Regions from separate parts of the Gordonia caeni genome, predicted to be linked through region 1. Evidence: predicted binding sites of a transcription regulator. Region 1 holds the regulator's gene; the other holds the start of a gene.
What was found. Region 1 encodes LexA, which represses DNA repair genes until DNA is damaged. Its sites were predicted from a motif close to CGAACANNTGTTCG; they were not measured.
Positions count from the first base shown of each region.

Region 1 (3,410 bases):
TCGGCACCGACGGGCCGATCTCGGAGAAGCGGGTGAGCAAAGCACTCGAAAGCTTCCGCTGAAGCCTTCCCGCGGAGGCCTTCCCGGAGTACCTGGATTCCTCAGCCGACGGGTTCGCGACTGCGGTCTTTGCGGAGATCGTCGATCTCACGCTGGAAGTCGTCGGCGGACTCGAAGGACCGGTAGACCGACGCGAACCGGAGGTAGGCGACCTCGTCGAGATCGCGGAGCGGCCCCAGGATGGCCAAGCCCACCTCGTTGCTGGGGACCTCTGCCGAGCCGGAGGCACGGACCGTGTTCTCCACGGCCTCGGCGAGCTGCGCGAGTGCGTCCTCGTTCACCTGGCGTCCCTGGCAGGCGTGGCGCACGCCCTTCATCACCTTCTCGCGACTGAAGGGCTCGGTGACACCGTTGCGTTTGACCACCGCGAGAACGGCGGCTTCCACAGTGGTGAATCGGCGCCCGCACTCCGCGCAGGCGCGGCGCCGCCGGATGGCCGTGCCGTCGTCAGAAGCTCGCGAATCAACCACTCGAGTGTCGTCGTTCTTGCAGAACGGGCAGCGCATGCTCTCAGCGTACCCGCCCGCCCGCGACGGCCTGCGCACGCACGTCACCTGCGGTCAGCGGTAGGCGGGCACGACGAGCGCCTGCCCCGGCCGGAGGCCGGTGCTCTGCAGATCGTTGAGATCGCGGACAGTGGCGATCACCGAGGCGGCGGGCAGATCGGGCGCGATCCGAGCGGCCACCGACGACAGCGACTCACCGCTGCGCACGTGCACCACCTCGGTGGCCGACGGCGTCTGCTGAACCGCATGCTGGTAGTCGTCGCCGACCATGCCGAGGACGGAGACGAACACGGCCAGACCGAGTCCGGTGAGTACGCCGGCGACCCAGCGGCGGCGCACCGACACTCGCGGAGTGTTCGAACGGGCGCGCTCCGCGCGCCCCGAGGCGCGTGCACTTGTTCGAACGCCGTAAAGGTCCACACGCTGGGTGATCATCGGGGTCCGTGCGGGCACCGCCGGCCCGTTCGACCGGGTGTGCGGGCGGCGCCCCGTGGGGCGGCAGGAGGGCGCGGGGCGCCCGGCGGGCCGTTCGGTCCGGGTCCGGATGACCGGAACATCGCAGGTCATCACCCGTGCGTCGACGGTCGGCACAGCCCCCGCGGTCCGGGTGGTCAGCAGTTCGGTCATCGGAAACTCCCATCGCTCGTGTGTTCGATGAACTCTTGTTCGATAGTTAACACCACGGGTCGGACAAACTCCGCGACACGTCGAACAATTGTTTGAATTCTGTGACCTACTCGACTAAATTGGGGATCACCCCGAGGAAAGGAACCTTCGATGAAGGACGGACCGCAGAACACGTCGAACGTGGACCCGCTGCTGTCGACCGCGACCCTGGAGGCCTCTCTGACGCAGCGGCAGCGAGAGGTTCTCGAGTACATCCGGTCCTCGGTGCGCGAGCGCGGCTACCCGCCGAGCATCCGCGAGATCGGCGAAGCGGTGGGCCTCACCTCCACCTCGTCGGTGGCCCATCAGCTGCGCACCCTCGAGCGCCGCGGACTGCTCAAGCGCGATCCGCACCGTCCGCGTGCGGTGAATGTGCGCGACGACCATCGCACGCCCCCGTCCGGTGACGACACGCGGGCCGATCCGAGCCAGCCGGCTCCGGCCTTCGTGCCGGTGCTGGGCCGGATCGCCGCCGGCGGCCCGATGCTGGCCGAGCAGGCCGTCGAGGACGTCTTCCCGCTCCCCAAGGAACTGGTCGGCGAAGGCTCGCTGTTCCTGCTGCGGGTGGTCGGCGAATCGATGGTCGACGCCGCCATCTGCGACGGTGACTGGGTGGTGGTCCGCCAGCAGAACGTCGCCGAGAACGGCGACATCGTGGCCGCCATGATCGACGGCGAGGCCACCGTCAAGACCTTCAAGCGAGTCGACGGCCACGTCTGGCTGATGCCCCACAACGAGCACTTCGAACCCATTCCGGGCGACGACGCCGCCGTTCTGGGCAAGGTCGTGACCGTCCTTCGCCGGATCTGACCTGCCGCCAGGCCGGGTCTCGACTCCGCTCGACCACCGGCTTCTTCGGTGATCGAGCGGAGTCGGTTCGTCAGTGGTCGAGCAGGGAGTGTTCTCAGCCGAGCACGGTGCGGGCGGCATCGCGCGCCGCGGACGTACTGTCCGCGGCGACCGCGGCCTTGGCCGCCGTCACACACTGATCCAGGGTGACGCCGCCGAGCTTCACGCCCACCGCGGGCGCGGCCGCCGGGGCCGACGACAGCGAGGTGACGCCGAGTCCCACCAGGACGCACGCGAGCAGCGGGTCTGCCGCCGCCTCGCCGCAGACCCCCACCTGCTTGGACTGCGCGGCACCCGCGGCGCCGACGCGCTCGATCAGGGCCAGCACCGCGGGCTGCCACGGATCGGTCAGCGAAGCGAGTTCGGGCGACATCCGGTCGGCCGCCATCGTGTACTGGGTGAGGTCGTTGGTGCCGATGGACACGAAGTCGACCTCGGCCAGGATCTGGTCGGCCTGCACCGCTGCCGACGGTACTTCGACCATCACTCCGGGCACCAGACCACGCGCACGCACCAGCGCCGCGAACTCGCGGGCCTCGCCCACGGTGGCGATCATCGGGGCCATCACCCACGGCACCGCCGAGGTGCCCTTCGCCGCGGCGGCGATCGCGTCGAGCTGATGCTCGCGGATCTCCGGATTCGACAGGATGATGCGGTTGCCCCGCACCCCCATCGCCGGGTTCGCCTCGTCCGGGTGGGTGACGAACTTGAGCGGCTTGTCCGAGCCCGCGTCGAGCGTCCGGATGACCACCTTGTCGCCGTCGAAGGCGTCGATCACCGAGCGGTAGAGGTCGGTCTGCTCGGCCACCGACGGTTCGTCGGAGCGATCCAGGAAGGCGAGCTCGGTGCGGAACAGCCCGACACCCTCGCAGACCCCGCGCTCGGCGGCGGCCCGGGCCGAAGGTCCGTCGGCCACGTTGGCCAGGATCAGGACCCGATGCCCGTCGGCCGTCTGCCCCGGCCCGCGCCAGGACGCCGCCGCCTCGGCGACGCGCCCGGCCTCGGCGACCGCCGAGGTGATGGTCTTCGGATCGGGGTCGATGCCCACCACGCCGCGTTCGCCGTCGACGAAGGCGGTGGCGCCGGCGGGGATGTCGTTCAGGTCGGCGATGGCCACCACGCACGGGATACCGAGCTGCCGGGCGATGATCGCCGTGTGGCTCGACGGGCCTCCGAGACGGGTGGCCAGGGCGATCACTCGCGCCGGGTCCAGGCCCGCGGTGTCGGCCGGCGCCAAGTCGTCGGCACACAGGATGGACGGCTCGTCGGGATTGGGGATGCCCGGCTCCGGCATGCCCAGGAGCTCGGCCACCACACGGTCGCGGATGT
Region 1 covers NZ_BAAAZW010000005.1:248,819-252,228, reverse strand. The annotation lists gene hrpA (ATP-dependent RNA helicase HrpA) at 1-62, shown strand, start outside; gene nrdR (transcriptional regulator NrdR) at 102-566, opposite strand; gene ABD732_RS10185 (LysM peptidoglycan-binding domain-containing protein) at 621-911, opposite strand; gene lexA (transcriptional repressor LexA) at 1,344-2,042, shown strand; gene ptsP (phosphoenolpyruvate--protein phosphotransferase) at 2,137-3,410, opposite strand, start outside.

Region 2 (3,410 bases), on a different contig from region 1:
CCCGCTTGGTGGGGATGTGCCCGTGTTCGGGAACGAAGTACGACGCGAAGCCCGCCTGCTCGATCAGTGGAGCGAGGACCTGGGGCTTGAGGCCCCGGTCGCTGGTGAACTGCACGATCCCGAAGTCCACGGAACCTCCCGGTTGGCGATGAAAGTGACTCGCATCGCATAGTAGACACTTTCCTGGACAGGTGTCTAGTTGGTGGACGAATCCGGGCGGACCCCACGGCCCGGCCGATCGCGCCGGACGCCCGACAGGCGTCCTCGGACCACACGCGGCCGACCCCGTGTCGGGCGTGCAGGGCGCGGCCGGGCCGCGGGAAGGTATTCAATTCTCAAACAACGCATCGCACCGGAAGACTGCTCCGGCACTGGTCAATCGGTTCTAGTGGGTTCGGCTGTCAGTCAGCGGAAAGGCTTGACGAACAACGACATTGACGTTCTCGGTGGACGACCCTCGGCGGCTGCGGACCGCGCAGCCGCACCGGCTCAGGCCGCGCGGGGCAGGTTGTTCAGCGTGCGCCGACCGTGCGAGCGCAAGGGTTCCCGGCGGCTGCTCGGGGCCTGCGCGTCGACCGGCGGCAGGAACCACGGGTGTCCGTCGCGCCCCAGGTAGACCACCCATTCGCCGAGGTGCACGAGGGTGTGGTGCCGGCGACAGAGGAGCACGCCGTTGGCGAGGCTGGTCACGCCGCCGTGGGACCAGTGGTCCACGTGGTGGGCATCGCAGTGCGACGGCGGCGCCCCGCACCCGGGGAAGGCGCAGCCGCCGTCGCGCAGCATCAGCGCCTTGCGGATGCCCGGGGTGAACAGACGCTCCTCCCGACTGACGTTGAGCGGCACGCCTTCCCCGTCGAGCAGCGCGGCGGCCACCGACGCCTCGCACATCACGAGCTCGGCGGTGCGCGCGCTGACCGGGCCGGTGAAGCCGAGCGCCGGAACCTTCTCGACCGGCCGGTCCAGGTCGGCGACCGGGATCGTCACCACCGAATCATCGCCGTCTGCGAGCACGCGGCCGTTCCGGGTGATCCCGACCGGAACCACCAGCGTCACGTGCGGGAGCACCCCACCGGACTCGGGGCGCCCACTGCCGGCCAGATACGACCGGACGACCTGCGCGAGGGCATCGGCGCGGCGGCGTGCGGCCGACCGGCGATCGTTGGAGCCGTCGGGTTCGGGAACCGGCCTGGTCAGCGGATCGATCGCGGCACTGAGCTCCTCACCGCTCACCACGTCGAGCTCGAGGGTCACACTGATGCGGCCCTCGTCGTTCTGGTTGAGCGTCATCTCGTTGAGTTCGACGTCTTCGGCGACCGGCACCTCGCGGTCTGCGGAGCCCTCGGGCGCCAGGCTGATCGCCCAGGCGCGGGCCCGATGGCCCACCTCTTTCGGCGTGGACTGCACCATCAGCGAGCGGATGATCTGCGCGGCCTGGCCGTCGGTCAGGTCGACGCGCTTGCCGACCAGCGCGAGGCCGCGGCACACGGCGTCACCGAACTCCGCGGAGACCGCACCGTCGCACATCCCGCGAGTGACCTCAGGGACCTCGTCGGCGGCCCGGCCGATGCGCGCGGAGCGGTAGGCGGCCGACGGCGCCATCCCCATCTCCTTGAGCAGCGTGCCGCCGTTGCGCACATGCTTGCGAGTCGGGATCCCTGTCTGCTCGGCCATCGCCACCGCGGCGGCGATGCCGTGGTCGGCCACGTTGCGCAGCCGGATGAACGCCGCGATCAGCGCGAGTACGTGGCGGTCGTCGTCGACCGGCCGAGCCGCGCCGATGAGGCGGGTGACGTCGGTGGTGGATTCGACCGCACTCGACCAGCGAGCACTCGCCCCACCGCCGGAAGTGCCCGCTGCGCCGGGCGGCGGCGCGGTCAGATTGTCGGAGAGACTGTCGGCGAAACCGACCAGTTCCTGTACGTGCATATCCCGTATCCCCCGGGTCGTGCGGTACGAACACTCACGCCGCCGGTCGAGCTCGATCCTGACGATCGATGCCACTCATGCGGTCGAACATGTGTTCGTACTCATGAAGATACGCCGGTCCTCCGACAATGTTGCGTCAGCGGCTTAGGAGCGCTTTGTGAAGCACGTAATCGCAGTTCAGAGTGGTCTCGACTTCGCTCGACCGGCGAGAGGCGACTCGACCGGCGAGGGGCACTCGACCCCTACGGTGAGCGGACGTCGCGGAAGATGCCGTTGCCGGGAGTGGCTCGGCTGATGGCGTCGGCGGCCAGCACCACCGCAGCGGAGGTCCAGCAGCTCTTCTCCACCGGCCAGCGCTTGCCGTCGTCGTAGACCAGGCCGGTCCAGTAGGACCCGTCCGGGTCGCGCAGGTGCTGGATGGAGGCGATCAGTCCGATGGCGGCCTCGGTGTCGCCCAGGGCTTCCAGAGCCAGGGCCAGCTCGCTGGTTTCGGCACCAGTCACCCACGGACGGTGGTCGACGCAGCGGATGCCGAGACCGTCGACGACGAACTCGTCCCAGCGTTCGGCGATCATCTCCTCGCCCCGGCGGCCACGGATCGCACCGCCCAGGACCGGGTAGTACCAGTCCATCGAGTGGTCGCTCGGCGGCTCGAAGACCTCGGGGCGCGACCGGAAGGCCTCCGCGAGGTCGGCGAGCGCGGTCTCCCAGTCGGGTTCGGGACGGCCGATCTCATCGGCGATCCGCACGGCGCAATCGAGCGCCTGGTGGATGCTGGCGTTGCCGGTCACCAGGGCCTCGTCGAACATGTCGTGCGTGACGTGGTCGGCTCCCCAGCGGAAGGCACCGTCGGCGCGCTGGAACTTGCAGACCAGGTTGATCGCCGACCACACCGTCGGCCACATGCGTTCCAGGAAGGCGCCGTCGCCGGTGATCAGGAAGTGGTGCCACACGCCGACGGCGATGTAGGCGCAGAAGTTGGAGTCGATGCCACGGTCGGCGACGGTGCCGACGACCGTCTTGATCGGCCACGACCCGTCCTCGCGCTGCGTGCGCCAGGACCATTCGTAGGCGGCCTCGGCTTCGGCGTGAAAGCCGGTGGCGCTGAGCGCCATCGCCGATTCGATGTGGTCCCACGGGTCGGTCTGACCACCGGGGAACCACGGCAGCGCGCCGGACTGCTCCTGCATGCGTGCGATCGCCGCACCGGTCGCATGGATCTGGACGGATGCCAGCACACCGGGAACGTGCGGATAGCGGACGGCCTCCCGACCGCGCTCGCCCACAGGGGAGGTCCGCTCAGCCGGGGACGCAGTCATCCCGCGGGCTTCTGCAGGTACAGCGCGACGGACTTGCCGACGACAGGATTGAGTAGCTGTTCGCCCACCCGGGTGACCCACGGCTGGCTCATCATGTCCCACACCAGCATCTTGTGGTAGCCGCGGACCAGGGGGTTCTTCTCGTTCTCGACGCCGACCGCGCAC
Region 2 covers NZ_BAAAZW010000002.1:199,150-202,559, reverse strand. The annotation lists gene ABD732_RS03670 (LLM class F420-dependent oxidoreductase) at 1-130, opposite strand, end outside; gene ABD732_RS03665 (HNH endonuclease signature motif containing protein) at 490-1,926, opposite strand; gene ABD732_RS03660 (glycoside hydrolase family 15 protein) at 2,169-3,245, opposite strand; gene ABD732_RS03655 (class I SAM-dependent methyltransferase) at 3,242-3,410, opposite strand, start outside.
Region 2: a site for LexA is predicted at 2,011-2,024, ahead of ABD732_RS03665 (HNH endonuclease signature motif containing protein). Genes of this name have one in related genera too.